4 regions of the Kitasatospora sp. NPDC058048 genome follow, and region 3 is predicted to be linked to each of the others. Evidence: riboswitches for the same ligand, from Rfam matches in the RefSeq annotation. Region 3 holds a riboswitch; each other region holds the start of a gene.

Region 1 (7,133 bases), on a different contig from region 3:
CTCCGGACGCTCGACGTCACCGACCCCGCGTCGGTCGAAGCCTGCCTGGCCGGCGTCGACCGGCTGGACGCGCTGGTCAACAACGCCGGCGCCGGCCACATCGGCACCCTGGAGCAGGAGAGCGTCGACGACGTCCGCGCCGTCATGGAGGTCAACTTCTTCGGGGTGCTGCACGTCACGAAGGCCGCCCTGCCCCTGCTGCGGGCGAGCAAGGGCCGCGTGCTGACCGTGACCAGCGTCGGCGGCGTGGTCGGCCAGCCCTTCAACGAGGCCTACTGCGCCGCCAAGTTCGCGGTCGAGGGCTACATGGAGTCCCTCGCCCCGGTCGCGGCCACCGCCGGTGTGTCCGTCAGCGTCGTCGAGCCGGGCGCGGTGGCCAGCGAGTTCGTCGGCAACGTGGGCCTGACGGACGACGCGACCGAACAGGCCGGGCCGTACGCCCCGGCCCTGGCCGCCTACCTGGACCGCACCCGCGGCGCCTTCGCCAACGCCCAGGCGCCCGAGGACGTGGCCGCCGGGATCCTCGACCTGCTCGCCGCCGAACGACCCGCCTTCCGGATGCTCACCTCCGACGCCGCCCGGGCCTTCGCCGGGGTCAAGCTCAAGGACCTCGACGGCTCGGCCGTCCAGGGCCTCACCTCCGGCTGGGTCGCCTAGCCGATCACCGGGCAGGAGGCCCGCGAGCGGCACGATGGCCGGGACCGGGGTGGGCGCGGCAAGGCTGCCGCGCCCACCCCGGCCGCCGTCAGCCGGCGAGTTCCTCGCGCAGCAGGCGGGCCGCGGCGACCAGGCTCTCCAGCGAGGCCCGGGTCTCCGGCCAGCCGCGGGTCTTCAGCCCGCAGTCCGGATTGACCCAGAGCCGCTCCGCCGGGATCGCCGCCAGGCCCGCGCGCAACAACGAGACGGCCTCGTCGGTGCTGGGGACGCGCGGGGAGTGGATGTCCCAGACGCCGGGGCCGACCTCGCGCGGATAGCCCGCCCCGGCCAGCTCGCCGGCCACCTCCATGTGGGAACGGGTGGCCTCCAACGAGATCACGTCCGCGTCGAGTTCGTCGATCGCCGTCATGATCGCGCCGAACTCGGCGTAGCACATGTGGGTGTGGATCTGGGTGTCCGCGCGGACACCGGAGGTGGCGAGGCGGAAGGCCTCGGTGGCCCACGCCAGGTACGCCGGGCGGGCGGCGGCCCGCAGCGGGAGGGTCTCGCGCAGCGCCGGCTCGTCGACCTGCACGACGGCGGCGCCGACCGCCTCCAGGTCGACGACCTCCTCGCGCAGGGCGAGGGCCACCTGCCGGGCGGTGTCGGCGAGCGGCTGGTCGTCGCGGACGAAGGACCAGGCGAGCATGGTGACCGGGCCGGTCAGCATGCCCTTGACCGGGCGGTCGGTCAGGCCCTGCGCGTAGCCGAACCAGTCGGTGGTCATCGGATGCGGACGGGAGATGTCCCCGGCCAGCACCGGCGGGCGCACGTACCGGGTGCCGTACGACTGGACCCAGCCGTGCCGGGTGGCGAGGTAGCCGGTGAGCTGCTCGGCGAAGTACTGGACCATGTCATTGCGCTCGGGCTCGCCGTGCACCAGGACGTCCAGCCCGGCTTTCTCCTGGTAGGCGACGACCTCGCGGACCTCCGCCTCCATCCGCTCCCGGTAGGCCGGGGCGTCGATCCGACCTGCCGTCAGATCGGCGCGGGCGGTGCGCAGTTCGGTGGTCTGCGGGAAGGAGCCGATGGTGGTGGTCGGCAGCAGCGGCAGCCCGAGCCGGGCGTGCTGGGCCTCGGCCCGTACGGGGTAGGGCTGGGCGCGCCGGGTGTCGTCGACGGTGACGGCGGCGGCGCGGGCGCGCACCGCCGGGTCGCGGGTGATCGGGGAGTTGGCGCGGGAGGCGAGGCCGGCGCGGTTGGCGGCGAGCTCGGCGGTGATCGCGCCGGTGCCCTCGCGCAGGCCCCGGGCGAGCAGTGCCGCCTCGCCGGCCTTCTGCCGGGCGAAGGCCAGCCAGCGGGCGATCTGCGGGTCGATGTCGCGCTCCGCGGCGGCGTCGATCGGCACATGCAGCAGCGAGCAGGACGGCGCCACGTCGACGGTGCCGGCGAGGCCCAGCAGGGTCGCCAGGGTCGCCAGCGACTTCTCCAGGTCGTTGATCCAGATGTTGCGCCCGTCGATCACCCCCGCCACCAGCCGCTTGCCGGGCAGGCCGCCGGCGGCGGCGAGGTCCTCCAGGTTGGCGGCGGCCGGGCCGGTGAAGTCCAGCGCCAGGCCCTCGACCGGGGCCTTGGCCAGCACCGGCAGCGCCTCGCCGAGCCGGTCGAAGTAGCTCGCGACCAGCAGCTTGGGCCGCTCGGTGAGACCGCCCAGCTCGCGGTAGGCGCGGGCGGCCGCGTTCAGCTCGGCCGGGGTGCGGTCCTGCACCAGCGCGGGCTCGTCCAGCTGCACCCACGCGGCGCCGGCGGCACGCAACTCGGCCAGCAGCCGGGCGTAGACGGGCAGCAGCCGGTCCAGCAGGGTGATCGGCTGGAAGTCGGCGGTCACCCCGGGCGCCGGCTTGGCGAGCAGCAGGTAGGTCACCGGGCCGACCAGCACCGGCCGGGCGGCGTGGCCGAGCAGCAGCGCCTCGCGCAGCTCGCCGACCGCCTTGGCCGGGTTCGCGGCGAACACCGTGTCCGGGCCCAACTCCGGCACCAGGTAGTGGTAGTTGGTGTCGAACCACTTGGTCATCTCCAACGGGGCGACGTCCTGGTTGCCGCGCGCCATCGCGAAGTACCCGTCCAGCGGGTCGGTGTCGACCGCCTCCCGGTGCCGCGGCGGGATCGCACCGACCGCCACGGTGGTGTCCAGCACGTGGTCGTAGAGCGAGAAGTCGCCGGTCGGCACCTCTTCGACGCCGGAGTCGGCGAGCTGCTGCCAGTTCGTCCGACGCAGGTCGGCGGCGGTCGCCAGCAGCGCCTCGGCCGCTACCGCGCCGTTCCAGTACCCCTCGATCGCCTTCTTCAATTCACGGCCCCGGCCCTGGCGGGGGTAGCCGTGGGCGGTGGCGACGCTCGCCGCGGCTGCGGACTTCGTGGTCAAGGGACTCTCCTTCGCGAGTCTGGATCCTCAAGTGCCCGGTGACGGCACGAGGACGCGAAGGGATGACGGACCGGACCGACGACCGCACCCGTGCGCGGCTCCGCCCGATATGGTCGCCGACCCGCCCACGAGGTCACCGGATGGCCGGGCGCGAACGCTCGCGCACGGGCAGTGGCAGGTCTTCGGACTCGCGGGCACACCCACCTCGGCCGAAACCGGGGCGGACACCTACTGGCCGTCGCTTCCCAGACCCGTCCCGGGTCCAGTGCGTATGACGGCGGTCGTTCCCACTCACCGCTGCGGGGCAGTCCCGGACTGGCCAGTTGAAAGGCGTCACCGGGTTCCCTCTTACGACACCCTGCCTGGCGGACAGGGCGAACCAGCTGCACCGCCAGCTTAGGGGCAAACCGTCGGCGTCGAGGCGGAAATCTCGCAAGGCGTCCGCGTGCTGAGACGCGGGCTCCGCGCCCGCTCCCGGGCGGCGCACCCGGGAGCGGGCGGCGCACCCGGGAGCGGGCGGCAGAATGGCTCCCATGCGGCACATCTTCGTCATCGGCATCGGCGCGGGCGACCCCGACCACCTCACCCTGCAGGCGGTCAAGGCGATCGGTCGCACCGACGTCTTCTTCATCCTCGACAAGAGCGAGGAACGGCAGGACCTGATCGGGCTGCGCCGCCGGATGCTGGCCGACCACGGACGGCCCGGGCACCGCGTGGTCGCGGCGCCGGACGCCGAACGGGACCGCGCCACCCCGGCGTACGCGGCCGCCGTGGACGACTGGCGCGTCCGCCGCGCCGATCTGGTCGAACGGCTGGTCGCCGAGCACCTCGGCCCGGGCGAGAACGGCGCCTTCCTGGTCTGGGGCGACCCCGCCCTCTACGACAGCGTCATCGCCGTGGTGGACGACGTGTCGAACCGGGGCGGCGTGCCCTTCGCGTACGAGGTGATCCCGGGCATCAGCAGCGTCTCCGCGCTCGCCGCCCGGCACCGCACCACGCTGACGCGGGTCGGCCGGCCGGTGCAGATCACCACCGGCCGCCGCCTCGCCGAGGGGTTCCCCGAGGGGGTGGACGACGTGGTGGTGATGCTCGACGGCCGGGCCGCCTTCGCCGGGATCGACCCCGAGGGGCTGGAGATCCACTACGGCGCCTACCTCGGCACCCCCGACGAGGTGCTCGTCTCCGGTCCGCTCGCCGAGGCCGCCCCGCGCATCCGCGAGCTGCGTGAGCGGGCCCGGGAGCGCAAGGGCTGGATCATGGACACCTACCTGCTGCGACGCTCGGACGGCGGCTCCGACGCCTGACGGACGGCCGGCACGCGGTCGGCGCGCACTCACGCGCCGCTCTCCCTCAGCATGGTGATGATGGCGGAGAAGTCCCGCCCGGCGTCCTCGCCGGAGCACCGGCCTGTCACGGCCCGCCGCATCGGGCGGCGGCCTCAGTCCAGGAGCTTCGCCACCACCCGGTCGAGCGCGCGGAGGTCCTCCGGCGGCAGCGCGAGCAGCGCGTCCGGCGGCGTGGCGAGGATCCCGGTGGCGAGCGCGGCCTTCGCCTCGCCCTCCTCGGTGAGGTGGACCAGCTTGGAGCGCCGGTCCGCCGGGTTGGTGATGCGCTCGGCGAGCCCGCGCCGCACCAGGTCGTCCACGATGACGCTGGTGTACGGCGGGTCGGCGGTCAGCCGCTCGGCCAGCTCCCGCAGGGTGATCGGGCCGGCGGCGAGCCGGCGCAGCGCCCTGACCCGGCTGAAGCTCATGCCGAGGGCTTCGGCGACGGTCCTGCGGCGGTCGTGGCGCTCCAGCACGAGCGCGTACATCCCCTGCCAGACCCGGGCCGCCGTCGCGGCGTCCGTCCCGCTCCCCTCCGGGTGCCCACCGGTGTCGAGGCGCTCCATCAGGCGTCCACCGTCTCCTTCGTCTCCGTGCTTCCCTCGGCCGACTCCTCGGCGGCGAGCCGCCGCGCCGTGCGCTCGGCCGTCGCCCGGGCCCAGCGGCCGGAAGTGAGCGTACCGGTGACCAGCACGGCGACGCCGCAGCCGGCGATGATCCACCATGCCGTCCGGGCCGCCCCGGTGAAGGCCGCCGGGTTCGCGAGGGCGCTGCCGGCCATCAGGGCGCCGGTGACCGCGACGCCCAGGGACTGGCCGACCTGTCGGCTGGTGGAGGCCACCGCCGCCGCCACGCCGGCCTGCGAGCGGGGCATCCCGGAGACGGCGGTGTTGGTGATGGGCGCGTTGACCAGGCCGAAGCCGGTACCGAAGAGCAGGAAGGCGAGGACCAGCAGCCAGCTCGGCAGGTGCTCGGAGTAGCCGACCGCCTGGAGCACGGCGCTCGCGGTCAGCGCCGCCCCGGCCAGCAGCAGCGGCGTGCGCGGCCCCCGGGCGGCCACCATCCGGCCGGACAGCGGCGCGGTGAGCAGCGACATGACCGCCATCGGCAGCATGAAGAGTCCGGCGTGCAGCGGGTCGAGCCCGCGGACGTCCTGGAGGTACAGGGAGGTGAGGAAGAGGAAGCCGCCGAGGCCGGCGAAGGCGGCGACCGCGATGACGGTGGCGCCGGAGAAGGGCGCGGAGCGGAAGAACCGCAGATCGATCAGCGGGTCGGTGCGCCGGGGTTCGTACCGCAGCAGGCCCAGCAGCGCGCCGAGGGAGGCCGCCGTGCAGCCGAGCACCACGGGCGAGGTCCAGCCGCGCTCCGGCGACTCGATGATCGCGTAGGTGAGGGCGGCGAGCACCACGACGACCAGCAGCTGGCCGACCGGGTCCACCCGGCGGGTGCGGGCCGCCCGCGACTCCGGCACGTAGCGGGTGGTGAGGAAGAGGGCGGCCAGGCCGATCGGGACGTTGATCCAGAAGATCGCCCGCCAGCCGGCCGACTCCACCAGCGCCCCGCCGATGATCGGCCCGGCGGCCATGCTGATGCCCACCACGCCGCTCCAGACGCCGATCGCCCGGGCGCGCTGCCGGGAGTCGGTGAAGGTGTTGCTGATGATCGACATGGCGACGGGGTTGAGCATCGATCCGCCGACCGCCTGGAGCATCCGCGCGGCGATCAGCCAGCCGAGCCCGGGGGCCAGGCTGCACAGCAGGGAGGCCGCGGTGAACACCACCAGTCCGATCCGGAACACCCGGCGGCGGCCGATCCGGTCGGCGGTCGAGCCGGAGAGCATCAGCAGGCTCGCCAGCACCAGGGTGTAGGCGTCGACCGTCCACTGCAGGCCGGACACCGTGGTGTCCAGGTCGCGCCGGACGGCGGGCAGGGCCACGTTCAGGATGGTGTTGTCGAGGCTGACGATCAGCAGGCTCATGCAGCAGATGGCGAGCACGAGCCAGGGCCGCGGTCGAGCGGCATCGGGCATGACGAACGCTCCAGAGTTAGTTGTGTTGTTGTAATCATTGTGATGCTACAACTAATCCGGGAGGCGACTCCACCCCCGACCGGCCCTGGACAGCGCAACGGCCGCGCCCCGCCGATCTCCTCGACGGGGCGCGGCCGTTGGAGGCCCGCGGATCAGGCCTTCTTGACCACGCCGGACTTGAGCTGCATGGCACCGAAGCCCTCGATGCGGCAGTCGATGTCGTGCCCGTCGACACCGTCCACCAGGCGGATGTTGCGGACCTTGGTGCCGGCCTTGATACCGGAGACGCTGCCCTTGACCTTCAGCGCCTTGACCACCGTCACGGTGTCGCCGTCGCTCAGCACGTTGCCGACGGCGTCCTTGATCACGCGCTCGCCGGCCGGCGCGCCGGCCTGGTCGGCGCCGCCGGGCACCCACTCGTGGGCGCACTCGGGGCAGACCATGAGGGCGTTCATCTCATACGTGTACTCACTGGAGCACTGCGGGCACGGGGGAAGGTTGTCGCTCATGTGTTCAGGATATCCAGCTGTTCGGAGCTGGTCCGGGGCACGAGTGAGGAGGTCAGCGGGGGTACCGGCACCGGTCGGCCGCCGCTGCCGGTGGGCACGGGGTCGTGGCCGGCCGCCGCACCCGCCCGGCCTTCCCCATCCGCCCCCCGCCGGGGCCGTCACTCCCCGCCCAGCGGCGCGGGCAGCGGACGGGAGTGCAGGACGTCCAG
Region 2 (7,133 bases), on a different contig from region 3:
GCGGTCTGGAGGGCCGTGGTCGCGCCGACGGACCAGCCGTAGAGGATCACCTTGCCCGCGCCGCTGTCGAGCGCCAGCCGTACCGCCGCCTCGATGTCGCGCCACTCGGTCTCGCCGAAGTGGCTGAGCCCGTCCGGGGAGGCGGGGGCGCCCTGGTCGCCGCGGTAGGTGACGGCGAGGGTGGGCAGGCCGAGCCGGTCGAGGACGGGGAGCACCGGGAGGGTCTGCTGGCGGTCGGCCTCGGGGCCGTGCACCAGGATCACCCAGGTGCCGCGCTTGCCGTCGAGCCGCCAGGCGGGAAGGGCGCCGAGTTCGCCGTCGGCGGTGGTGTCGGTGAAGGGGAGGCCGAGTGCCTCGGTGGGGTCGCCGAGGAGGACCCGGGGGGTGAAGCGGACCTCGGTGCCGGGGGTGAGCGTGCCCCGGTCGGCGCGAAGCAGCCGGCGGGTGACGCCCCGCTCGTCGCTGTGCAGGACCTCCTCGACGACCGCGTGCCCACCGTCCGCCCACTCGACCGCCCAGCGGCCGGGGCGCAGGCTCTCGGGGCCGCGGGTGAAGGTGACCCGGCCGGGGGCGAGGCCGCGGACCAGGACCGGCCCGGACTCCGGGACGGCGGCCACCGGACGGACCGTCCGCTCGGAGGCCCGACGGCCGATCACCAGCACGGCGGCCCCGACCGCGGCGGCCGCCACGACGGCGGCGGTTCCCCAACGCATTTCGCTCCCCGCTCTGTTGCTCACGGACCGGACGGTGTTCGGGCACCAGTTCACCGGCGCTCCGTCCGCCCGGCCACCGGGCTGGGCCGTCCGGGTCACCCGGGCGGCGGCCCGGCGGCGCCGAGGAGGTGTCGGAAGCGGGCAATGAGGATGGTGGGGCGGGGCGGCGGCGGAGCCGGCGGTGCCCCGGTGGGAGGGGAGGTGGTGTTCCCGGTGGGAGGGACGTGGTGTTCCCGGTGGAGGGCGGCCCCGCGCCGGGCGATCCCCCGGCGCGTCGGCGGCGTCCGCGTGTGACCAACCCCTCCGTGACCTCGGTTGACTCCCGGTTCGGGCCCGTGATGGGATCCTGGGGCCAAACGGAGGCATGGAGAGGAAGCCGGTGGAATTCCGGCGCGGTCCCGCCACTGTCACCGGGGAGCACGCTCGGAACATCGCCACGGCGGCCGTCGACGGCCGCTGGAAGGCTCCGGGGGTGCGTTCGACCCGGAAGCCAGGAGACTCTCGCCCCCGTCACGTCGATCCAGGGCGCGGACCCTGAGTGAGGACACGCACGCGATGCAGGCTGCCCCGCCCCACCGGACTCCGAGCTGCCCTCCGCCGTGCCCCCGATGACCCCGCTCGGGCCCTCCTCCTCGCCGCGCCCGCTGGCCCGCGCCGCCGCGTTCGCGCTCGGCGCCGTCGCGGGCCATGCCGCCGACGCCCGCTTCGCCGACCCCCGCCGGGGCCATCCGGTGGCTGTCTTCGGCAGCGCCGCGACCCGCCTGGAGCGTCGGCTGTGGCGCGACGACCGCGGCGCGGGGGCCGGCTACACGGCGCTGTGCGTGGGCGCGGTCGCGGCGGGCGCGCTCGCCCTGGACCGTACGGTGGGCCGGCGTCCGCTGGGCCGGGCGGTGCTGGCGGCGGCCGCGACCTGGACGGTGCTCGGCGGCACCTCGCTGACCCGGGAGGCGCGCACCATCGGCCGCTCGCTGGCCGCGGGCGACCTCGCGGCCGCCCGGGAGCGGCTGCCGCACCTGTGCGGGCGGGACCCGAGCGCGCTGGACGGCCAGCAGATCGCCCGGGCGGTGGTCGAGTCGGTGGCCGAGAACACCGCCGACGCCGTGGTGAACGCGCTGACCTGGGGCGCCCTGGCCGGCACGCCCGGCCTGCTGGCCTTCCGCGCCGTGAACACCCTGGACGCGATGGTGGGTCACCGCTCGCCGCGCTACGCCCGGTTCGGCTGGGCCTCGGCCCGGCTGGACGACCTGGCGGGCTGGCCGGGCGCCCGGCTGACGGCGCTGCTGACGGTGGCCGCCGCGCCCGAGCCCCGTACGGCCTGGCGGGTCTGGCGGCGCGACGGCTCCGCGCACCCGAGCCCGAACGCGGGCCAGGCCGAGGCGGCGTTCGCCGGCGCGGTGGGCGTACGGCTGGGCGGGGCGCTGCGGTACGGCGAGCGGGTGGAGCACCGGCCCGTGCTGGGTGCGGAGCTGCGGCCGGTGACGGTGGACGACATCGAGCGCGCCTGTGCGCTCTCCCGGCGGGTGGGCGCACTGGCGCTGGGTACGACGGTCGCGGGGCACGTCCTGCTGCGGATGCTGCTGAGGAAGAGGGGACGGGCATGAGCAAGGCGCTGCTGGTCGCGGGGACGACCTCGGACGCGGGCAAGAGCGTGGTGACGGCCGGGATCTGCCGTTGGCTCGTCCGCCAGGGCGTGCGGGTCGCGCCGTTCAAGGCGCAGAACATGTCGCTCAACTCCTTCGTCACCGCCGACGGTGCCGAGATCGGCCGCGCCCAGGCGATGCAGGCGCAGGCCGCCCGGGTGGAGCCGGAGGCGGCGATGAACCCGGTGCTGCTCAAGCCGGGCGCGGACGGCCGCAGCCAGGTGGTGCTGCTCGGCAGGCCGGTGGCGGAGGTGGGCGCGCTGGACTACCGCGAGCGCAAGCCCGTCCTGCTGGAGCGTGCCCTGGAGTGCCTGGCGGACCTGCGCGGCCGCTACGACGTGGTGGTCTGCGAGGGCGCGGGCTCGCCCGCCGAGATCAACCTGCGCGACCGCGACATCGCCAACATGGGCCTGGCGACGGCCGCCGCCCTGCCGGTGGTGGTGGTCGGGGACATCGACCGCGGCGGGGTCTTCGCGGCGATGTACGGGACGCTGGCGCTGCTGTCGGCGGAGGACCAGCGGCACGTGGCCGGCTGGTTCGTCAACAAGTTCCGCGGTGACGCGCGGCTGCTCGCGCCCGGGCTGGAGATGCTGCACGGGCTGACCGGCCGTCCGGTGCTGGGCACGCTGCCGATGCTGCCCGGGCTCTGGCTGGACGCCGAGGACTCGCTGGACCTGTCGACGGTGGTGGACCGGGCGGACGGGCCCGGGCCGTACGGCGCGGACGTGCTGCGGGTGGCCGTGGTGCGCTTCCCGCGGCTGTCCAACTTCACCGACATGGACGCGCTCGCGCAGGAGCCGGGCGTGCTGGTGCGCTGGGCGACCCGCCCGGAGGAGCTGGCCGACGCCGACCTGGTGGTGCTGCCCGGGACCCGGGCCACCGTCGCCGACCTCGCCTGGCTGCGCGAGCGCGGTCTGGAGCCGGCGCTGCGGGCGCGGGCGGCGGCCGGGCTGCCGGTCCTCGGGGTCTGCGGCGGCTACCAGATGCTGGCGCGCTCGATCGTGGACGAGGTCGAGTCGAAGGCGGGGGCCGTCGAGGGCCTCGGCCTGCTGCCGACGCAGGTGCGGTTCGGCGCCGAGAAGGTGCTGGCGAGGCCGGTCGGCGAGGCGTTCGGGCAGCGGGTGGAGGGCTACGAGATCCACCACGGGGTGGTCACCGTCGAGGGCGGGGACACGTTCGTCTCCGACGGCCGGGGACGGAGTCTGGACGGCTGCCGGGTGGGCCCGGTCTGGGGCACGACCTGGCACGGCGCGCTGGAGAACGACGGGTTCCGCCGCGAACTCCTGCGCGAGGTCGCCGCGCTGTCGGGCCGGGCGTTCGTCCCGGCCCCGGACACCTCCTTCGCCGCGGCACGCGAGGCCCGGCTGGACCGGCTGGGCGACCTGATCGAGGAGCACGCCGACACCGACGCGCTGTGGAAGCTGATCGAGGGCGGGGTGCCGGCGGCCGGATCGCTGCCGTTCGTCCCGCCCGGGGCCCCTGGGAGTGACGCATGAGCCGGGTACGGCGGCAGTGCCGGGTACGGCAGCAGAGCCGAGCAGGATCACGGGACCAGGCAGGGTCACGCAACCGGGCAGGATCACCGAGCCGGGCAGGATCACAGGACCGGACAGTGCCGCGGGACCGGGCACGACAGGAGTGGGGTACGGCATGAGTGACGTCCGCTATCCGTTCACCGCGATCGTCGGCATGGCCGACCTGCGGCTCGGGCTGCTGCTGAACGCGGTCTCCCCGGCCGTGGGCGGCGTGCTGGTGCGCGGCGAGAAGGGCACCGCGAAGTCGACCATGGTGCGCGCGCTGGCCGGCCTGCTGCCGTCCATCGCCACCGTGGACGACTGCCGCTTCGCCTGCGACCCGGCCGCGCCCGACCCGCAGTGCCCGGACGGGCCGCACGTCTCCCCGCCCGCTTCCGAACGGCCGGCCCAGCTGGTCGAGTTGCCGGTCGGCGTGGCCGAGGACCGGATCGTCGGCTCGCTCGACCTGGAGCGGGCGCTGGCCGAGGGCGTCAAGGCGTACGAGCCCGGGCTGCTCGCCAGGGCGCACCGCGGCGTGCTCTACATCGACGAGGTGAACCTGCTCCAGGACCACGTGGTGGACCTGCTGCTGGACGCCGCCGCGATGGGCCGCTCCTACGTCGAGCGCGAGGGCGTTTCGGTGCGCCATGCGGCCCGGTTCCTGCTGGTGGGCACGATGAACCCGGAGGAGGGCGAGCTGCGGCCGCAGCTGCTCGACCGGTTCGGCCTGACCGTCGAGATCGCCGCCACCCGGGATCCGGCCGAGCGTGCCGAGGTGGTCCGCCGCCGGCTCGCCTACGACGCGGACCCGGCCGGCTTCGCCGAGCGGTTCGCCGAGGAGGAGCGGGCTCTCGCCGAACGCATCGTCGCGGCGCGGGAGTTGCTGCCCAAGGTCGAGCTGACCGATGTGGCGCTGCGTCAGATCACCGCCGTGTGCGCCGCGTTCGAGGTGGACGGGCTGCGCGCTGACATCGTGATGGCCCGCACGGCCGTCGCACTGGCGGCCTGGGACGGGCGCACCGAGGTGCAGGAGGAGGACGTCCGCAAGGCGGCGCAGCTGGCGCTGCCGCACCGGCGCCGCCGCAACCCCTTCGACGCGCCGGGGCTGGACGAGGAGCAGCTGGAGCGGACGCTGGAGGAGCACGCGCAGCAGGAGGAGCCGGAGCCCGAGGGCGACGGATCCGGCCCGGACGGCGACGGACCGGACGGCGACGGCGACGGCGACGGGCCGGAGGGCGGCCCGGACGGGGGCGGCCCCGACGGCGGCGGCGCGCCCGAGCCGTCCGACGGCGGCCCCGAGGGGTCCGCTCCCGAGCCGTCGGCCCCCGAGGCACCCTCCCCCGAGGGCCCCGAGGCGCCCGCGCAGCAGCCCGTACCCGCCCAACACCCCTCCCCCGCACGGGAGTCGGCTCCGGTCGCGGCCGGGGACCCGTACCGGACGCAGCTGTTCACCGTCAAGGGCACCGGGCACGGCGCCCAGGGCCGCCGCTCCCCCGCCGAGACCACCGGCGGGCACACCATCCGCGCCCGCCGCCCGCAGGGCGCACTCGGCCGGCTGCACCTGACCGCGACCCTCCAGGCCGCCGCGCCGCACCAGGCGGCGCGCGGGCGCAGCGGGCGGGCGCTGGTGGTGCACAAGGACGACTTCCGCGAACAGGTGCGCCAGGGGCGGGAGTCCAACCTGGTGCTGTTCGTGGTGGACGCCTCCGGGTCGATGGCCGCCCGGCAGCGGATGACCACCGTCAAGGGCGCGGTGCTGTCGCTGCTGATGGACGCCTACCAGCGCCGCGACAAGATCGGCATGATCACCTTCCGGGGCGCGGGTGCCGAGCTGGCGCTGCCGCCCACCTCCTCGGTGGAGGTCGGCGCGGCCCGGCTGGAGTCGCTGCCCACCGGCGGGCGGACCCCGCTGGCCGCCGGCCTGCTGCGCGCGCACGAGGTGCTGCGGGTCGAGCGGCTGCGCGACCCGAGCCGGCGCCCGCTGCTGGTCGTGGTGACCGACGGCCGGGCCACCGGCGGGCGGGACGCGCTCGCCCGCTCGCACCGCGCGGCCGCGCTGTTCGCGGCGCAGGGCACGGCAAGCGTGGTGCTGGACTGCGAGTCCGGCCCGGTCCGCCTGGGCCTGGCCCGCACCCTGGCCGGGCTGCTCGGCGGCACCGCCGTCGGCCTGGACGAGTTGCGCGCCGAGGGCGTGGCCTCGCTCGTCCGCGAGAGCCGGTCCGACAACCGTTCTGCGAACCGTGCAACCACCGCGATGCGAAAGGCGGCCTGAGCCGACATGCCCAAGGGTGTCCCCGAGAGCGTTCCCGACGACGGCCTGACGACCCGTCAGCGCCGCACACTGCCGATCACCGCCGTGCACACCGGCCCCGGCAAGGGCAAGTCCACGGCCGCGTTCGGCATGGCGCTGCGGGCCTGGAACCAGGGCTGGCCGGTCGGGGTGTTCCAGTTCGTGAAGTCCGCCAAGTGGAAGGTCGGCGAGGAGAACGCGCTTCGCGTGCTCGGCGCCTCCGGCGAGGGCGGCACCGTCGACTGGCACAAGATGGGCTCCGGCTGGTCCTGGATCCAGCGCTCCGCCGAGCAGGAGATGTCCAGCGAGGAGGCGGCCAAGGAGGGCTGGGAGCAGGTCAAGCGGGACCTCGCGGCCGAGACCTACCGCTTCTACGTGCTGGACGAGTTCACCTACCCGATGCACTGGGGGTGGGTCGACCCGGACGAGGTGGTGGCCGTGCTCAAGGACCGTCCGGGCAGCCAGCACGTCGTCATCACCGGCCGGTACGCGCCCGAGGCGCTGACCGGATTCGCCGACCTGGTCACCGAGATGACCAAGGTCAAGCACCCCATGGACGCCGGCCGCAAGGGCCAGCGCGGTATCGAGTGGTAGGCCGTTGAGCACCGTCCCCCGCCTCGTCGTCGCCGCGCCCTCCTCGGGCGCCGGCAAGACCACCGTCGCCACCGGCCTGATCGCGGCGCTCGCCGCGCGCGGGCTGGCGGTGTCGCCGCACAAGGTCGGCCCCGACTACATCGACCCGGGCTACCACGCGCTCGCCGCCGGTCGCCCGGGCCGCAACCTGGACGCCTTCCTGTGCGGGCCGGAGCGGATCGCACCGCTGTTCCTGCACGGCGCGGCGGGGGCGGACGTCGCGGTGGTCGAGGGGGTCATGGGCCTGTTCGACGGGGCCTCCGGGCGCGGGGAGCTGGCCTCCACCGCGCACGTCTCCAAGCTGCTGCGGGCGCCGGTGGTGCTGGTGGTGGACGGCTCCTCG
Region 3 (7,133 bases):
GCCCACCAGAACGCCGACGGCGGGTTCGCGGCTGCCGGGTCGACCACCTCCAACGCCAACAGCACGGGCCTGGCCACCCAGGCGCTGCTCTCCGGTGGACGCCTCGGCTCCGGTCTCAAGGGCTGGGGCCGGCTGGTGAAGTTCCAGCAGGGCTGCGCCGCCGACCCGGCGCTCCGCGGCGCCGTCGCCTACGACGCCTCCGGCTTCAACGCGGGCAACGGCGCCCGGGCCACCGCGCAGGCCGTCCTCGGCCTCGCGGGTACCCCGCTGGCCACGCTCTCCGCCGCCGGGGCCCGCCCGGACGCGCCCACCCTGGCCTGCCCGACCCCGGCCACGCGCTGAACACACCTGACACCAGGAGGATTTCACCGATGACCGACACCTTCACGGCGGGCCGCCCGGCCCGCCGTACGCTCGGCTCGATCGCCGCGGCCGCCGCCCTCACCGCCGGACTGCTCGGCGTCTCCGCCGTCCAGGCCCCGCAGGCGCAGGCGGCCGCTTGCAGCGGGACCACCGGAGTCACCGTCGTGGTCGACTTCACCGCCGTCGGCGGCGGCGTCCAGACCGGCTGCGCGCCCGGTGACCCGGCCAGCGGCCTGGCCGCGCTCACCGGCGCCGGATTCTCGTACGCCTTCCATCCGCGCTACCCGGGCTTCGTCTGCACCATCAACGCCCTGCCGACGACCTGCACCAACCCCACCGGCAGCGCCTACTGGTCGTACTGGCACGCCCAGCACGGCGGCCCCTGGTCGTACAGCAGCCTCGGTGCGGGCAGCTACAACCCGGCACCCGGAGACGTCGAGGGCTGGTCCTTCGGCGCCGGCGCGCAGCCGGGCATCACCGCCCCCTGACCCGTCTGCCCGTACACGTCGACGCCCCGGCCTCCCCGATGAGGGAGGCCGGGGCGCAGGGGTCAGGCGTGGGGTGCCCGCCGGCGCCGGACGAGGTGGTCGTACAGCACGGTCAGCCCGCCCAGCCCCGCCAGCAGGCCCACCACACCCACGTAGCAGCCTGCCACCCATCGGGAAGCACCGATCGGAACCCGTCCCCCTGCTCCGTGAAGCCGACGGGCGATCGCCCGCCGAGACCATGATCCTCCTCCGCCCGGCCACTCACCGGACCGGTCGCGGGAGCCGCCGTCGCGGCGGTCCCGGCGCTCGGTACGCTCGGCCGTACGGATCCCAGGCGCCACCGTCGGCGCGGAGGCGTTCCTGGCGAGGAGGTACCCGCCGCGGACACCGGGGGATCGCTCCCTCGAAGGTGGACCGTTTCTCGTGGTGATCCCGCAGCAGAAGTCCGACGGCCCGGCGGAGGCCGGCCGGTCGCCCGGCGGCCTGGTGATCGAACGGGCGTGCCGCACGGAGGAGGGGGCATGCCGCCACCTGTTGGTCTGGCGCTGCGGGCCCGGCTGGCGGCTGCTCGGCAGCGCCGTCCTCGGCGGTGGCCTCGGCGAACGGGAGTGGGTGGTGAACGCACAGGTCAGGCCGGGATACAGCCGGATGGACCCGGAGCAGCACCTGGCGGAGCTGGCTGCCGCGGAGCGGCTGCGGGGCGCCGGGGCGGGGCTGATGACCGCCGCCCAGGTGGACGACTTCACCTGGGCGTGCGACGGCGGGGCCTCGGCGGTGGTCACGACGGGGATCGGCGTGCCGATCTGGGCCGCCGAGCCCGAAACCGCCCCGGCCCACGCGTACGTGCCGGGCACGATCAACATCCTCGTCGTCGTCCCGGCGGCGGTGTCCGACGCGGGCCTGGTGAACCTGCTCGCCACGGCCACGGAGGCGAAGGTCCAGGCCCTGTTGGACGCCGGCTACGACTGCTCCGGAACGCCCTCCGACGCGGTGTGCGTCGCGGTGCGGCGCACCGGGGCGGGCGACGAGCCGGAGCCGTTCGGCGGCCCGCGCTCGCTGTGGGGCGCACGGGTGGCGCGCGCGGTCCACGCGGCCGTTCGCGCGGGGGCCGAGACGGACCGCGCGCGCCGGGCCCGGGGGCCCGCACCCGAACACGCACGGCCGATGCAGGACTGCCGCCGCAGCTTCGTCCTGTCGGTGGATCAGCTGCCGTAGCGCAGCGAGACGGTGTCGCCGAGGTGGACGGTGGTGGCCCGGGTGGCGGCGGTGGAGGCGGTGCCGTCGAGACTGACCTTCCAGGTGGAGGAGCCGCTGTTCGCGGTGCCGTTGAGCGCGGTGACGGTGCCGCCGCCGGTGGACGGGGTGACGGAGGTGACGCAGCCGCTCGGAGTGGCGGTGCCCGCCGCGTCAAGGACGTCGCCGAGGGTCGTGGTGGTGCCGGTGGGGGTGAGGGTGACGGCGCAGACCTTGAGGTTGCTGGTGCCGTCGTCGACGACCAGGGCGAGCTTCGCGGCCGTACCCGCGGTGAAGTCGCCGGTGGCGGCCCAGACGGGCTCGCCCGAGGTGGTCGGTGTCGGCGGGGTGGCGGTGAACCCGGCGCCGGCGACGGCGCGCAGGCCGTCGACGGAGGCGTAGGGGGACGGGGAGGTGTCGGTGGGCAGGTACTTGAAGCCGCCGCCGGGCTTGAACTGCTGGGCGATGAGGAAGTCGAGCGGGGTCTTGCCGGTACCGCTGGTGAAGTCGGTGCCCTGGGGGTTGATGCCGCAGGCGTTGAGGCCGGACACGGCCCAGCCGTTGGAGTCGGTGTTGACGCCGAACATGGCGTTGAAGGCGCCGGAGGAGGCGAGCTTGCCCTTGAGGAAGTTCTTCGCGGCCACGACCGCGGCGTCGGTGTTCGGGACGCCGCCGGCACACAGGGAGGCCATGGCGGCACCGGTCATGTCGATGTCGCTGCCCTGGGCGAGAGCCGTCGGGTCGCCGGCGGCCTTGCTGTAGTTCCAGCCGCCGTCGTTGTGCTGGTTGGCGCGCACGGCCGCGACCGAGGCGTTCAGCAGGGCCTGCGGGACGCGTTGGCCGCCGCTCCGGGTCTTGGCGCCGCCGAGGGCGAGCAGGCCGAAGACGGTCCCGTTGAAGTTCGCGGACGGGCCGTAGTAGCCGGGTTCGGCGGTCTGCCAGTAGGCGGCGAGGTCGGCCACGAGGTTGCGGGCCGGGCCGATCCGCGCGGGGTCGATGCCGGCCGCGTAGGAGTTGAGGATGCCGCGCTCGTAGTCGGTGACGACCGGCGAGGCGCTCGGCCAGCTGTTCGCGGCGAGCTGGTTGCGGTAGACCAGGCGCGCGTTCTTGCTCGTGTCACCGCCAGGGGTGACATCGGCCGCGGCGGTGCCGGCGGCGGCGAGCGCGCCGAAGGCCCACTCGTTGGAGAGCCCGCCGCCGGTGACGTAGCTGCCGTCGGCGGCCTGGAGGGACTTGAGGTACGTGACGCCGGTGCTCCTGGAGGTGGCTATCTGGCTCGGCGAGGCGGTGGCGTGCGCAGGGACGGCCGACATCAGGAGGGCGCCGGCGGCCATCGAGACGGTCGCCGCGGAAGCGAGACGTGAGGAGACGAAGCGCGAGTGCGCGGGAACGGACACGGAACGGGCTCCTTGGGGTGACGGGCGCGCCGGTCCTGCCCCGGGACCCAGCGCACTCGTTCCAGGAGCGCGGCGGTACGGGGCGGCGGCCGCCCGGATCGCGTGGGCTGGCTGGTGCTGGTGCTGCACGACCGCGCGGGCATTCGGGCTCGGGGCCGGTGCAACCACCGCCCCACACCGCTGCGCGTCAGCTCCGGATTCGCACCGGATTCCCCCGCTCGGCCACCGCGGACGTTACCGCACCCGTGAACGGATCTACGAGGTGGCGAAAGCGACATGACGACTCGTTGACGACGACTCCGAGCACATGGTGTGATGAACCGCTTTTTAATCCTCGGCAGTCAGGGGAAGCCGGTCCGATTCCGGCGCTGACCCGCAACCGTAGACCCGCCCGCAAGGGCCGGTGAGCCGGAATGCCTGCGCCGGGGCCTTGTTCATGAGTGCATGCGTCGTCGTGGACTACGACGCGGTCGCGACGGCCCCCCGTACCGGGGAGAGCCGTCGGCTGCGTCGTGGGACCCCGACGACCGATCGGGGAGTCGCCGGTGAGGGTCAGCAGCAGTCCTACGCGTCACAGAAGCAGAGAACTGGGCTCGCTTCTGGTCACCACGGCCGTCGCGGTGGCCGCGGGAGGAACCGTCCTGCTGGGCCACCCCGGCTCCGCGGCAGCCGATCCGATCGAGCAGTGCACGGCGACGACGGGCGCGATCGTCGCCGTCGACTTCAGCCACTGGGGCGGCGGGGTCGTCCGGGGCTGTGACGCCCACCCCACGACGGGCATGAACCTGCTTCACAACGCGGGATTCACCACGACCGGAACCGAGCACGACGGGCCCGCCTTCATCTGCCGACTCGGCACCGGGACCTTCAACGGCGGTGCCCAGTACCCGACTCCGGCCGAGGAGCCGTGCGTCAACACCCCGCAGGCCACCGCGTACTGGTCGTACTGGATCGCCGCACCCGGCCAACAGACCTGGTCCTACAGCCGGTTCGGCGCCGGCACGCAGCAGCCCAAGCCCGGCGAGGTCGAGGCCTGGGTGTACGGCGGCACCGACATCGGGGGCACCAGCGGGGCGCCGAGCTTCACCCCGGACTCGGTGCGGGCCAGGAACGGCGGTGCCTCGCCCTCCGTGACCCCTTCGCCCTCCGCGACCCCTTCGCCGTCCGCGAGCCCGACCGGTCCCAGTGCCACCGGCGACCCGGCCGCGGCCTGGCTGGCCGGACAACTGGTCGGCGGCGACCACATGGAGAACTGGGCCGCCCCGGGGCCGGACTACCCCCGGACCGCTCTCACCGCCATCGCGCTCGCCGCCGCGGGCACGCAGGACCCGGCGCTGCGGAAGGTCGTCGGCTTCCTCGCCGACCACACCGACGCGTTCCTCCACCCCGCCGGCCCCACCGGCACGCCCGACACGCGGGCCGCTGCGCTGCTGGCCCTCGTCGCCGAGAGCACCGGCCGCGACCCGCGCACCTTCGGCGGGCGGGACCTGATCGCCGCGCTCACCGACCACGTCTGCACCGCAGCCGGGGAGAACGGCAACTGCACCGCTGCCGGGGACTTCCTCGGCGCGGCCTCGCCCTGGGTCCAGTCCCTCGGCGTCATCGCGCTCCAGCGCGCCGGCGTCACCCCGCCCGCGCCGGCGCTCGCCCGCTTCACCGCCCTCCAGTGCGCCGACGGCGGCATGGCCGGCTCGATGATCGTCGCGGGTGAGCACTGCGAGTCGGACCCGCTCACCACCGCCGTCGCCGTCCTCGCCCTGCGGACCGCCCCCGGGTACGAGGCGGCGGCGAGGAAGGCCGCCGACCAGCTGGCGGCGAGCCAGCAGCCGGACGGCTCCCTCCTGCCCTACGTCGGCGCCCCCGGCGACACCACCAGCACCGCGAGCGCCGCCCAGGCCTTCCAGGCCAGCGGCCAGGGCGCCTGCCGGGCCGCAGCCACCGCCTGGCTCGCCGCCCGCCAGAACAAGGACGGCGGCTTCGGCCCGGACGCGTCGACCACCGACCCGGACGCCGCAGCCACCGAACAGGCGATCCTGGCCCTGACGGGCACCGACCTCACCAGCGTCCGGCACAACCCGGACGGCGCCACCATTCCGCCGACCACCACGCCGGCCACCACGCCCCCGACCACGCCTGCCGGGCGAAAGCCGGACGCGGCCAAGGGCAGCGCCTACCTCACCGACCCGGCCCGGCTGATCGACGGCCACTACTACGAGGGCTTCCCGGCCTTCGCCGACTTCGGCCTGACCATCGACGGGGCCTACGCCCTCGCCGCGACCGGCACCGATGACGCGGCGCTGCGCCGGATCGTCGACTTCCTGGACCAGCAGGGCAAGGACGCGAGCGAGCGCACCGTCAACGACTGGACGGCCATCGGTACCGAGTACGCCGGCGGTGGGTCGATCGGCAAGGAGGCGCTGCTCGCCGAGGTGGTCGGCCGCGACCCGCGCGCCTTCGGCGGTCACGACCTGATCGCCGCCCTCGCCGCGATGGTGTGCACCAAGGCCGACGCGAACACCGGCTGCGCCGCCCCGGGCAACTACGTCTACGCGACCTCGGTGTTCTCCCAGGCGCTCGCCGTCATGGCCCAGCTCCGGGCCGGGGACGCCGCCAACGCCGCCCCTGCGATCGCCTACCTGAGAGGCCTCCAGCACCCGGACGGCTCCTGGCCGAGCCTGATCCCCGCCACCGGCGATGCCGACGTGGACAGCACGGCGATGGCCGTCATGGCCTTCGCCCTCGTCCCCGGGGACGAGGCCGCCCAGGCGGTCGACAAGGGGCTCGGCTGGCTCGCCTCGCGGCAGCTGCCCGACGGCGGCTTCCCCGGCGCGGCCGGCGACTCGACCAACTCGGCCGCGCTGGCCGTCCAGGGCATGACGCTGCGCAAGGCCGCCTACGGCGGGCAGATCGCCAGGGCGCTCGACTTCCTCGCCGGGCAGCAGAACGGCGACGGCGGGTTCAACGTCGCCTCCGGGGGACAGCAGGGCTCGGACGTCCGGGCGTCCACGCAGGTGCTGGGCGGTGCCACCGGAATCCCCTTCGGCACGCTGTCCCGCAACCTCGGAGGCACGCCGACGCCGACTCCCACCGGGACGCCGACCGGCACTCCCACGGGCACCGCGACCGCGACCGGTACGCCGACCCCGACGGGCACCGGCACGCAGACGGCGACGACGTCCCCCACCTCCGTCGCGTCCAATCCCGGTGACGGCTCGACCACCCGTCCGTCCGACGCCCCGCCCGTCGGTGACCCGCTCGCCGGTGGCCCGGTCGGCGGTGGCGCCTCCGCCGGTGCCGGGCGGTCCGGTACCGGCGGCCTCGCGGCCACGGGGAGCGAAGCACTCGCACTGACGGGGGCCGCCGGTCTGCTGACCGTGCTCGGCGCTGCGGCCGTCCTGGCCGCCCGCCGTCGTACCGCCTCCGGCCCGGGGCGTCACCGGTGATCCGGCGCTTCGGCCGGCTGCTGGGCGCAGCGGCCACGACCCTGGCTGTCGCGTTCGGCGGCGTCGCCGTGGGCACCGCCCCGGCGTCCGCGGCGCCGTTGCCGATGGACCAGTGCACCACCACCTCCGGCGTCGTGCTCGCCGTGGACTTCGGCACGTGGGGCGGACCGCTGCTGCGCTCCTGCGGCACCACGCCGACCACCGGGTAC
Region 4 (7,133 bases), on a different contig from region 3:
CACATCATCCACCGCCTCGCCACCGAGAACCGGAAGGCCTTCGGCGGCCGCCCGGTGCGGGTCTCCAGCCCGCAGGGCCGGTTCGCCGACGAGGCCAAGGTGATCGACGGGCAGCTGCTCACCGGCGCGGAGGCCACCGGCAAGCACCTCTTCCTCGGCTTCGAGGAGGGCGCCTGGGTGCACGTCCACCTCGGCCTCTACGGCGGCTTCACCTTCGGCACCGGCCCGGCGCCCGAGCCGGTCGGGCTGATCCGGCTGCGGCTGGAGAGCGAGGACGGCTACGCCGACCTGCGCGGTCCCAACACCTGCGCGCTCGTCACCGAGGGGCAGAAGGCCGCCGTCGCCGCCCGGCTGGGCCCCGACCCGCTGCGCGCCGACGCCGACCCGGAGGCCGCCTGGCGCCGGATATCGGGCAGCCGGACGACCGTCGCGGCGCTGCTGATGGACCAGAAGGTGCTGGCCGGGGTGGGCAACGTCTACAGGGCCGAGGTGCTGTTCCGCCACGGCATCGACCCGCACCGGGCCGGGCGCGACCTCACCCGCCGGGAGTGGGACGCGGTCTGGGCCGACCTGGTCGCCCTGATGCGCGAGGGCGTCACCGCCGGCCGGATCGACACCGTCCGCCCGGAGCACACCCCCGAGGCGATGGGCCGCCCGCCCCGGGTGGACGACCACGGCGGCGAGGTGTACGTCTACCGGCGGGCCGCCATGCCCTGCCTGGTCTGCGGCACCGACGTGCGGACGGAGGAGCACGCCGCCCGCAACCTCTTCTGGTGCCCGGGCTGCCAGTCGGCGTGACGGGCGCCCGGTCGTGACGCGTGTTGCCCCCGTGTCGTGGACAGCCCTTCTGAGCTGCGACGATGGACGTCGAGCGCGCCGCGTCGCGCGCCCCTGTCCGCACGGCCACGTGTGAACGTGGAGCGAAAGGAAGTCCCATGATCTTCATCACGGTCAAGTTCCCGGTCCGCCCCGAGCGCGCCGACGAGTGGCTGGGCCTGGTCGACGAGTTCACCCGGGCCACCCGCCAGGAGCCCGGCAACCTCTTCTTCGAGTGGTCCCGCAGCGTCGACGACCCCAACGAGTTCGTCCTGGTCGAGGCGTTCCGCGACGGCGACGCGGGCAAGGAGCACGTGGAGTCCGCGCACTTCGCCAAGGCCATGGAGGAGCTGTCGTACGCGGTGGCCGCCAAGCCCCGGATCGTCTCGACCGAGATCCCCGGCCTGGACGGCTGGGCGGAGATGGGCGAGATCACCCCCCGGTGACGTCCGAGTGCCCCTCCGGCCGGGTGCCCAGCCCGTAGGCTGGGGCCGACCGGCCGGAGGGAGCAGGCGGATGGAGCGGCACGAGGTGGCCAACACCGTGTCGGGGGCCACGGTGGGCGGCCACGTGGTGCAGGCCGGGAGCATCGGGGCGCTGCACCTGCACCAGCCGCGGGCGGTGCCGAGGCCGCATCAGATCCGGTCCCCGCACGGCCCGTTCGTCAATCGGGAGCCGGAACTCGCCGCGCTGACCGAGGCCTTGGGCCGGGTCGTGGAGGGCGGACTCGGGGTCGTGGTGTTCACCGGCCTCGGCGGGGTCGGGAAGACCGAGCTGATCGCGAGGTTCACCGAGGAGCACCGGGAGCAGTTCCCGGGCGGGGACCTCTACGCCGACCTGAAGGCCTACCGGCACCAGGGCGGGGTGGACCTCCCCGAGCTGCTGGCCGGATTCCTGCGCGCCCTCGGCACCGAGCCCCCGGCCGCGGAGGCCGAGCGGTTCACGGCGTTCCGCACCGCCACCGCCGAGCGCCGGTGCCTGTTCTTCCTGGACAACGTCGAGCACGCCGCGGAGGTCCGTGCGCTGCTCCCGGCCTGCGGGCTGGTGGTGGTCGCGAGCCGGCGGCGGCTGCCGGCGCTGCGGACGGACGGCGCCGTGGTGCGCCGGCTCGGCCCGCTGAGCGCGAGGGCGGGCGCCGAGCTGGTGCGCGGCTGGGTGGGCCCGGGGCGGGGCACCGACGGGGAACTGGCGGAACTGGTCGAGCTGTGCGGCGGGCTGCCCCTCGCGCTGAACGCGGTCGGGAGCCAGCTGCTGGACCGGGACCACCTGCCGGTCGGCCGGGTGGTGGCCGAACTGCACGACCGGGAGGGCAGGTTGGCGATGCTGGAGGACGAGGAGAGCGATCTCGGCGCGACCTACGACCTGGTCTACGAGCGGCTGTCGGCGTCGGGCCGGGCGCTCTACCACCTGATCGGCGTGCACCCCGGCCCCTTCGTCTCCGCCGAACTGGCGCGTGCGGTCGGCGTCGAGCGGGCCGGGCAGGCGATCGGGGAGCTGCGGGGCGTTCACGTGCTGGACGAGGTGGTGGACGGTGACCGCGAGGACCGCTTCCGGGCCCACGACGTGGTGCGGCTGCACGCCTACGGCCGGACCCGGGAACTGGCCGACCGCGGCGAACTCCTCGCCGCCGTCGTGGCGTACTACCGGGGCCGGGCCTCGGTCGCCGACCGTGCGATGGCCGGGAGCAGGCTCCGCCTGCAGGACCCGAGCGGCGACGAGCTGCCCCGCTTCGCCTCCGACACCGCGGCCCTGGAGTGGCTGTACGCGGAACGGGCCAACTTCCGCGCGGTGGTGGAGGAGGCGGCCCGGCAGGGGTGGCACGGCGAGGTGTGGCGGCTGTGCGAGTCGCTCTGGCTGCTGTACCACGACCGGAGGCTCTACCAGGACTGGATCGCCACCCACCGGCTCGGCATCGAGTCGGCCCAGTGGGACAACCAGCCGGCCGCCGTGGTCCGGATGCGCAACCAGCTCGCCCGGGCCCACTTCGACCGCAAGGAATACCGGCTCGCCGCCGAGCAGTTGGCGCTCGCCGCGGAGCAGGTCCCGCTGGTGACCGACCGTCGGGTGGTGGGTGTGCTCCACGAGACGGACGGTCTGCTCTGCCTGGCCGACGGCCGCCCGGGCGACGCGGTGCGGCGGTTCACGCTGGCCCTGGCGGCGAACCGGGGCGACGAGCACGGCGAGATCGTCCAGAGCTACAACCTGGCGCAGGCGCTGATGGCCGACGGCCGCGCGCAGGAGGCGCTGGCCCGGCTGGCCGAGGCCACCGCGCAGGCCGAGCGGACACGGGACGACGACATGCTGATGAAGCTGCCGCTGGTCCGCGCCCGGGCCCACCGGGCGCTCGGGCAGCCGGAGCTCGCCGCCGCCCACGCGGGCGACTGCGCCCGGCGGGCCGAGGAGCGCGGCCAGTACGCGAAGGAGGCGCAGGCCCACACCCTGCTGCTCGCCCTCGCCGAGGAACTGGACGACGCGGAGCTCGCGGAGCGCAGCCGGGCGCGGCTGCGGGAGCTGCCGGAGTAGCGCCCTTCTCAGGGGCCGGTGCGGAAGGACACCCGGGTGCGGTGCTCGCCGGTGCGGACGGTGAGGCCGTGCCGGGGGAGGCCGGCCGGGTCGCCGCCGTCGGCGAGCCAGCAGGCCACGGCGGAGCCGAGCAGCAGCGGGTCGACGGCGGGGTCGGGGCAGGTCCAGTCCGGTTCGGCGCGGGCCTCCAGCAGCAGGCCGGTGCGCAGTCGGAGCAGGTGGCGGGCCGGGCCGAGGGCGGCCACCGCGACGGCGAGGCCGGGGAGTTCGGCGGCGGAGTCGGCGAGCCAGCGGGCGGCGGGGAGTTCGGCGTGCACCTCGGTGCGGGCCAGGACCTCGGCGGTGTAGCGCAGGGCGTCGCCCGGGTGCTCGTCGGTGAGGGCGTGGAAGCCGCGCGGGGCGTGCTCGTGCGGGTCGAAGGGGTAGCGCCGCAGGCCGACCTCGGTGCCCTCGCTCCGGCCCTCGACGTCGTACGCGGTGGGCCGGTCGACGGTGCCGGGGCACGGGGCCGGCCTGGGGTAGGGCGGCAGGGCCGGTTCGTCCCCGGGCTCGTCCAGCCCGGCCAGGAAGGAGTGCAGCAGCGGGCGCAGCAGCCGGGCGGATTCGCCGCGGTGGGCGAGCGAGCGGTCGGTGATCGCGCTCAGGTCGGCCGGGTCCCGGGCGAGGGCCTGTTCGACCTGGGCGGCGAGGTCCCCGTCCGGGTCGAGGACGGGCGCTGCCTGGCCGAAGGCGTAGCCGGGGGAGCGGGGGTCGAGTTCGGCGGCGCCGGTGGCGACGAGCAGGGTGCGGTGGTTCAGGGCGGCGCCGTAGACGGTGACCGAGCCGTGGTCGCCGATCACGCAGTCGGCGGCGACGAGCGCGGCCTGCCAGCCCTGGTGGGGCGGGATCAGGCGCAGGCCCATCCGGCGGGCGTCGTCGAGCAGCGCCTCGGGGTCGTGGCGGCTCCACACGTTGGGGTGCAGGACGACGGCCACCGTGTACTCGTCGGCGGGGAGCCGGCGGACCAGCCGCCGGGGGAGGTCCGGGCGGCGGCCGAACAAGGAGTGCTCGCTCCAGGTGGAGCTGACGACGACGAGCCGTCGGCCGCCGGTGGCACCGAGCGCGGCGCGGTAGCCGTCGCGGGAGCGCCGGCTGCCGAGCATCCGGTCGAAGCAGGGGTCGCCGACCACCCGGGCGACGTCCAGCGCCTCGGGGCAGGAGACCCGCAGCCGGTCCAGCTGCTCGGGGTGGGAGAGGCCGAGGACGTCCACGAACACCCGTCCGCGGTGGGTGAGTTCGTTGCGGGACAGGCCGGCGGCGGTGACCGTGTCGCCGGTGGACTCGGTGACCAGCCGGTTGTAGCCGACGCCGTGCGGGAGGACGACGAGGCGGGCGTCCAGCCGGTGCATGGAGGAGTGGACGGCGCAGGCGACGGCCAGGTCGAAGCGGCGGCTGACGGCGTCCTCCCAGTCCAGCACGGTGAAGCCGGGCAGGCCGTGCAGGTACTCGTCCAGGGCGCGGTCGGCGAAGGCGGAGCCGGGGTTGACGGTGAAGTACCGCTCGATGCCGTCCGGGTTCAGCAGGGTCAGGACGTCCAGGACCCGGGTGGCCGAGGTGAGGGTGCGGGCGACCGCCAGCACGCGGGCCCCGACCGGTCGGGTGTTCCACCGGTCGGCGGGCCAGGCGTGGGGGCGGGACGGCACGTCATGATCGTACTCATCCGCTCCGGCCGCGGCGCGGTTCCGGGGCCGGGCCAGTGGGTCAGCCCGTGGCCGCGGTGGGCTCGTGGTGTTCGCCGGCGGCGCACTCGTCGAGGAGGGGGCGCATGGCCTCGTCCACGAGCTGGTAGCGCACCACGCGTCCGTCCCGGTCGCCGGTGACCACGCCGGCCGTGCGGAGCAGCCGCAGGGCCTGGGAGACGGCGGGGTCGCGCATGCCGGTGGCGACCGCGAGGTCGGTGACGGCGAGCGGCCCGGCCCGGTGGAGGGCGAGCAGCAGGGCGAGCCGGCCGGGGTCGGCGAGCAGGGAGAACCGCTCGGCCCAGGACCGGACGTGGGCCGGGTCGCCGATCGCGGCGATGGCCTCGCAGACCCGGTGCCCGTCGATGGTGCGGTGGCCCGCGCGGTCGGCCGGTACGAGATGCATGCGGACATTCTCGCAGGCGGCGGTCTGTGATCCTGGACACCTGCGCAGGTGCGCAACCTTGCACGGGTCGGGGCGTGGCCCCTACGGTGTTCCCCGCCGTGGTGCTCGGGAAGACCGGTGACGGACCCTCAGGGGTCCCAGCCCGGAGCGGCCCTCGCCACTGTGATCGGGTCGTTCCTCCGTCCGCGGAGGAACGTCGTCCGTACCCATGGAGCCACTGGGCGCCTCGCGCGCTTGGGAAGGCGGGTACGGGCGTCCCGTCAGCCAGGAGACCGGCCACGGCATCTCACGAGGTTTTCCACGAGGTGCTGGAGCGTGATCCGCAGATGACCCTGCCCGAAACCGTTGCCGCCGGGGCCGAACCGGCCCCGTCCGCGCTGCCCAGCTTCCAGTGGCGGCGCGAGGACACCGTCCGTACCGCCGGGCTGATGGCGGTGATCGTGGCCATGCACGTGGTGGCCTTCGGCACGCTGATCTTCCTGGTCGCACCCGAGAAGTACGCGGTCGGTACCCAGGTCTTCGGGGTGGGCCTGGGTATCACCGCGTACACCCTCGGGATGCGGCACGCCTTCGACGCCGACCACATCGCGGTGATCGACAACACCACCCGCAAGCTGATGGCGGACGGCAAGCGCCCGGTCTCGGTGGGCTTCTGGTTCGCCCTCGGGCACTCCTCGATGGTGGTGGTGATGGCTGCCCTGGTGGCGGGCGGCGCGCAGCTGGCGAACACCCTGATGGACGACGAGTCGACCACCCACAAGTGGCTCGGCGTGATCGGGACGACCACCTCCGGCGTGTTCCTCTACCTGATCGGCGCGCTCAACCTGGCGGCGCTGCTCGGCATCCTCAGGGTGTTCCGCTCGATGCGGGCCGGAAAGTTCGACGAGAAGGAGCTGGAGGCGCACCTCGACTCGCGCGGCTTCATGGCCCGGGTGCTGAACCGGGCGACCCGTTCGATCACCCGGCCCGGGCAGATGTTCCCGGTGGGCATGGTGCTGGGGCTGGGCTTCGACACCGCGACCGAGGTCACCCTGATGGTGATGGCCGGCTCGGGCGCCGCCTCCGGGCTGCCCTGGTACGCGATCGTCTGCCTGCCGCTGCTGTTCGCGGCCGGGATGAGCCTGTTCGACACCCTGGACGGGACGTTCATGAACTTCGCGTACCAGTGGGCCTTCGCCAACCCGGTACGGAAGGTGTACTACAACCTGACCATCACCGGTCTGTCGATCGCGGTGGCCTTCGTCATCGGCACCATCGAGCTGGTCGGGGTGCTGCACGAGAAGCTCGATCTGACCGACCCGGTCACCGGCTTCATCGCCGACATCTCGCTGGACAACGTCGGCTACGCCATCGCCGGGCTGTTCGTGGTCGTCTGGGCGATCGCGATCGGGTACTGGAAGCTCGCCGGGGTCGAGAAGCGCTGGACGCCCGAGGGCTCCTGAGCCACCCGGCCGCGAGCAGCGGCCTGCCCGCGCACGCCGGAACGGCGCCTCCCCGCGGCGGGGAGGCGCCGTTCGCGTTCCGGGGGCCGGGTGCGCCCCGGGTCGGCGCTCCTCGCGGAAGTCGACGTGCCGGCCGGGCGACCGGGTCGTACTCGCACAGGACCGGCAGTGACATATTCGTGACGGAGCGTAGCGACCGGTCGGGGTCCGAGGGGCCGCCGGGGGGTG

What was found. Region 3 has a riboswitch for cobalamin ahead of ACFVVA_RS17230 (prenyltransferase/squalene oxidase repeat-containing protein). Riboswitches for the same ligand answer to the same signal wherever they lie in the genome.
Region 1: linked by a shared signal. The riboswitch ahead of metE (5-methyltetrahydropteroyltriglutamate--homocysteine S-methyltransferase) and the one ahead of ACFVVA_RS17230 (prenyltransferase/squalene oxidase repeat-containing protein) in region 3 are both predicted to bind cobalamin.
Region 2: linked by a shared signal. The riboswitch ahead of ACFVVA_RS04985 (cobalamin biosynthesis protein) and the one ahead of ACFVVA_RS17230 (prenyltransferase/squalene oxidase repeat-containing protein) in region 3 are both predicted to bind cobalamin.
Region 4: linked by a shared signal. The riboswitch ahead of ACFVVA_RS22555 (HoxN/HupN/NixA family nickel/cobalt transporter) and the one ahead of ACFVVA_RS17230 (prenyltransferase/squalene oxidase repeat-containing protein) in region 3 are both predicted to bind cobalamin.

What each region holds. Positions count from the first base shown of each region.
Region 1 covers NZ_JBHVRT010000005.1:122,916-130,048, forward strand. Annotated here, with positions in the region: gene ACFVVA_RS07340 (SDR family oxidoreductase) at 1-657, shown strand, start outside; gene metE (5-methyltetrahydropteroyltriglutamate--homocysteine S-methyltransferase) at 746-3,061, opposite strand; cobalamin riboswitch at 3,217-3,460, opposite strand; gene cobF (precorrin-6A synthase (deacetylating)) at 3,595-4,365, shown strand; gene ACFVVA_RS07355 (MarR family transcriptional regulator) at 4,500-4,952, opposite strand; gene ACFVVA_RS07360 (MFS transporter) at 4,952-6,415, opposite strand; gene ACFVVA_RS07365 (zinc ribbon domain-containing protein YjdM) at 6,568-6,924, opposite strand; gene ACFVVA_RS07370 (HelD family protein) at 7,083-7,133, opposite strand, start outside.
Region 2 covers NZ_JBHVRT010000003.1:265,523-272,655, reverse strand. Annotated here, with positions in the region: gene ACFVVA_RS04990 (alpha/beta hydrolase) at 1-713, opposite strand, end outside; cobalamin riboswitch at 1,082-1,214, shown strand; gene ACFVVA_RS04985 (cobalamin biosynthesis protein) at 1,322-2,314, shown strand; gene ACFVVA_RS04980 (cobyric acid synthase) at 2,311-3,849, shown strand; gene ACFVVA_RS04975 (putative cobaltochelatase) at 4,004-6,139, shown strand; gene cobO (cob(I)yrinic acid a,c-diamide adenosyltransferase) at 6,146-6,751, shown strand; gene ACFVVA_RS04965 (cobyrinate a,c-diamide synthase) at 6,756-7,133, shown strand, end outside.
Region 3 covers NZ_JBHVRT010000014.1:146,608-153,740, forward strand. Annotated here, with positions in the region: gene ACFVVA_RS17210 (prenyltransferase/squalene oxidase repeat-containing protein) at 1-342, shown strand, start outside; gene ACFVVA_RS17215 (flagellar hook-length control protein FliK) at 372-851, shown strand; gene ACFVVA_RS17220 (adenosylcobinamide amidohydrolase) at 1,275-2,066, shown strand; gene ACFVVA_RS17225 (hypothetical protein) at 2,054-3,418, opposite strand; cobalamin riboswitch at 3,619-3,696, opposite strand; cobalamin riboswitch at 3,780-3,921, shown strand; gene ACFVVA_RS17230 (prenyltransferase/squalene oxidase repeat-containing protein) at 4,102-6,924, shown strand; gene ACFVVA_RS17235 (hypothetical protein) at 6,921-7,133, shown strand, end outside.
Region 4 covers NZ_JBHVRT010000021.1:59,671-66,803, forward strand. Annotated here, with positions in the region: gene ACFVVA_RS22530 (Fpg/Nei family DNA glycosylase) at 1-798, shown strand, start outside; gene ACFVVA_RS22535 (putative quinol monooxygenase) at 936-1,262, shown strand; gene ACFVVA_RS22540 (AAA family ATPase) at 1,333-3,339, shown strand; gene ACFVVA_RS22545 (hypothetical protein) at 3,348-5,021, opposite strand; gene ACFVVA_RS22550 (metalloregulator ArsR/SmtB family transcription factor) at 5,080-5,463, opposite strand; cobalamin riboswitch at 5,546-5,759, shown strand; gene ACFVVA_RS22555 (HoxN/HupN/NixA family nickel/cobalt transporter) at 5,790-6,905, shown strand.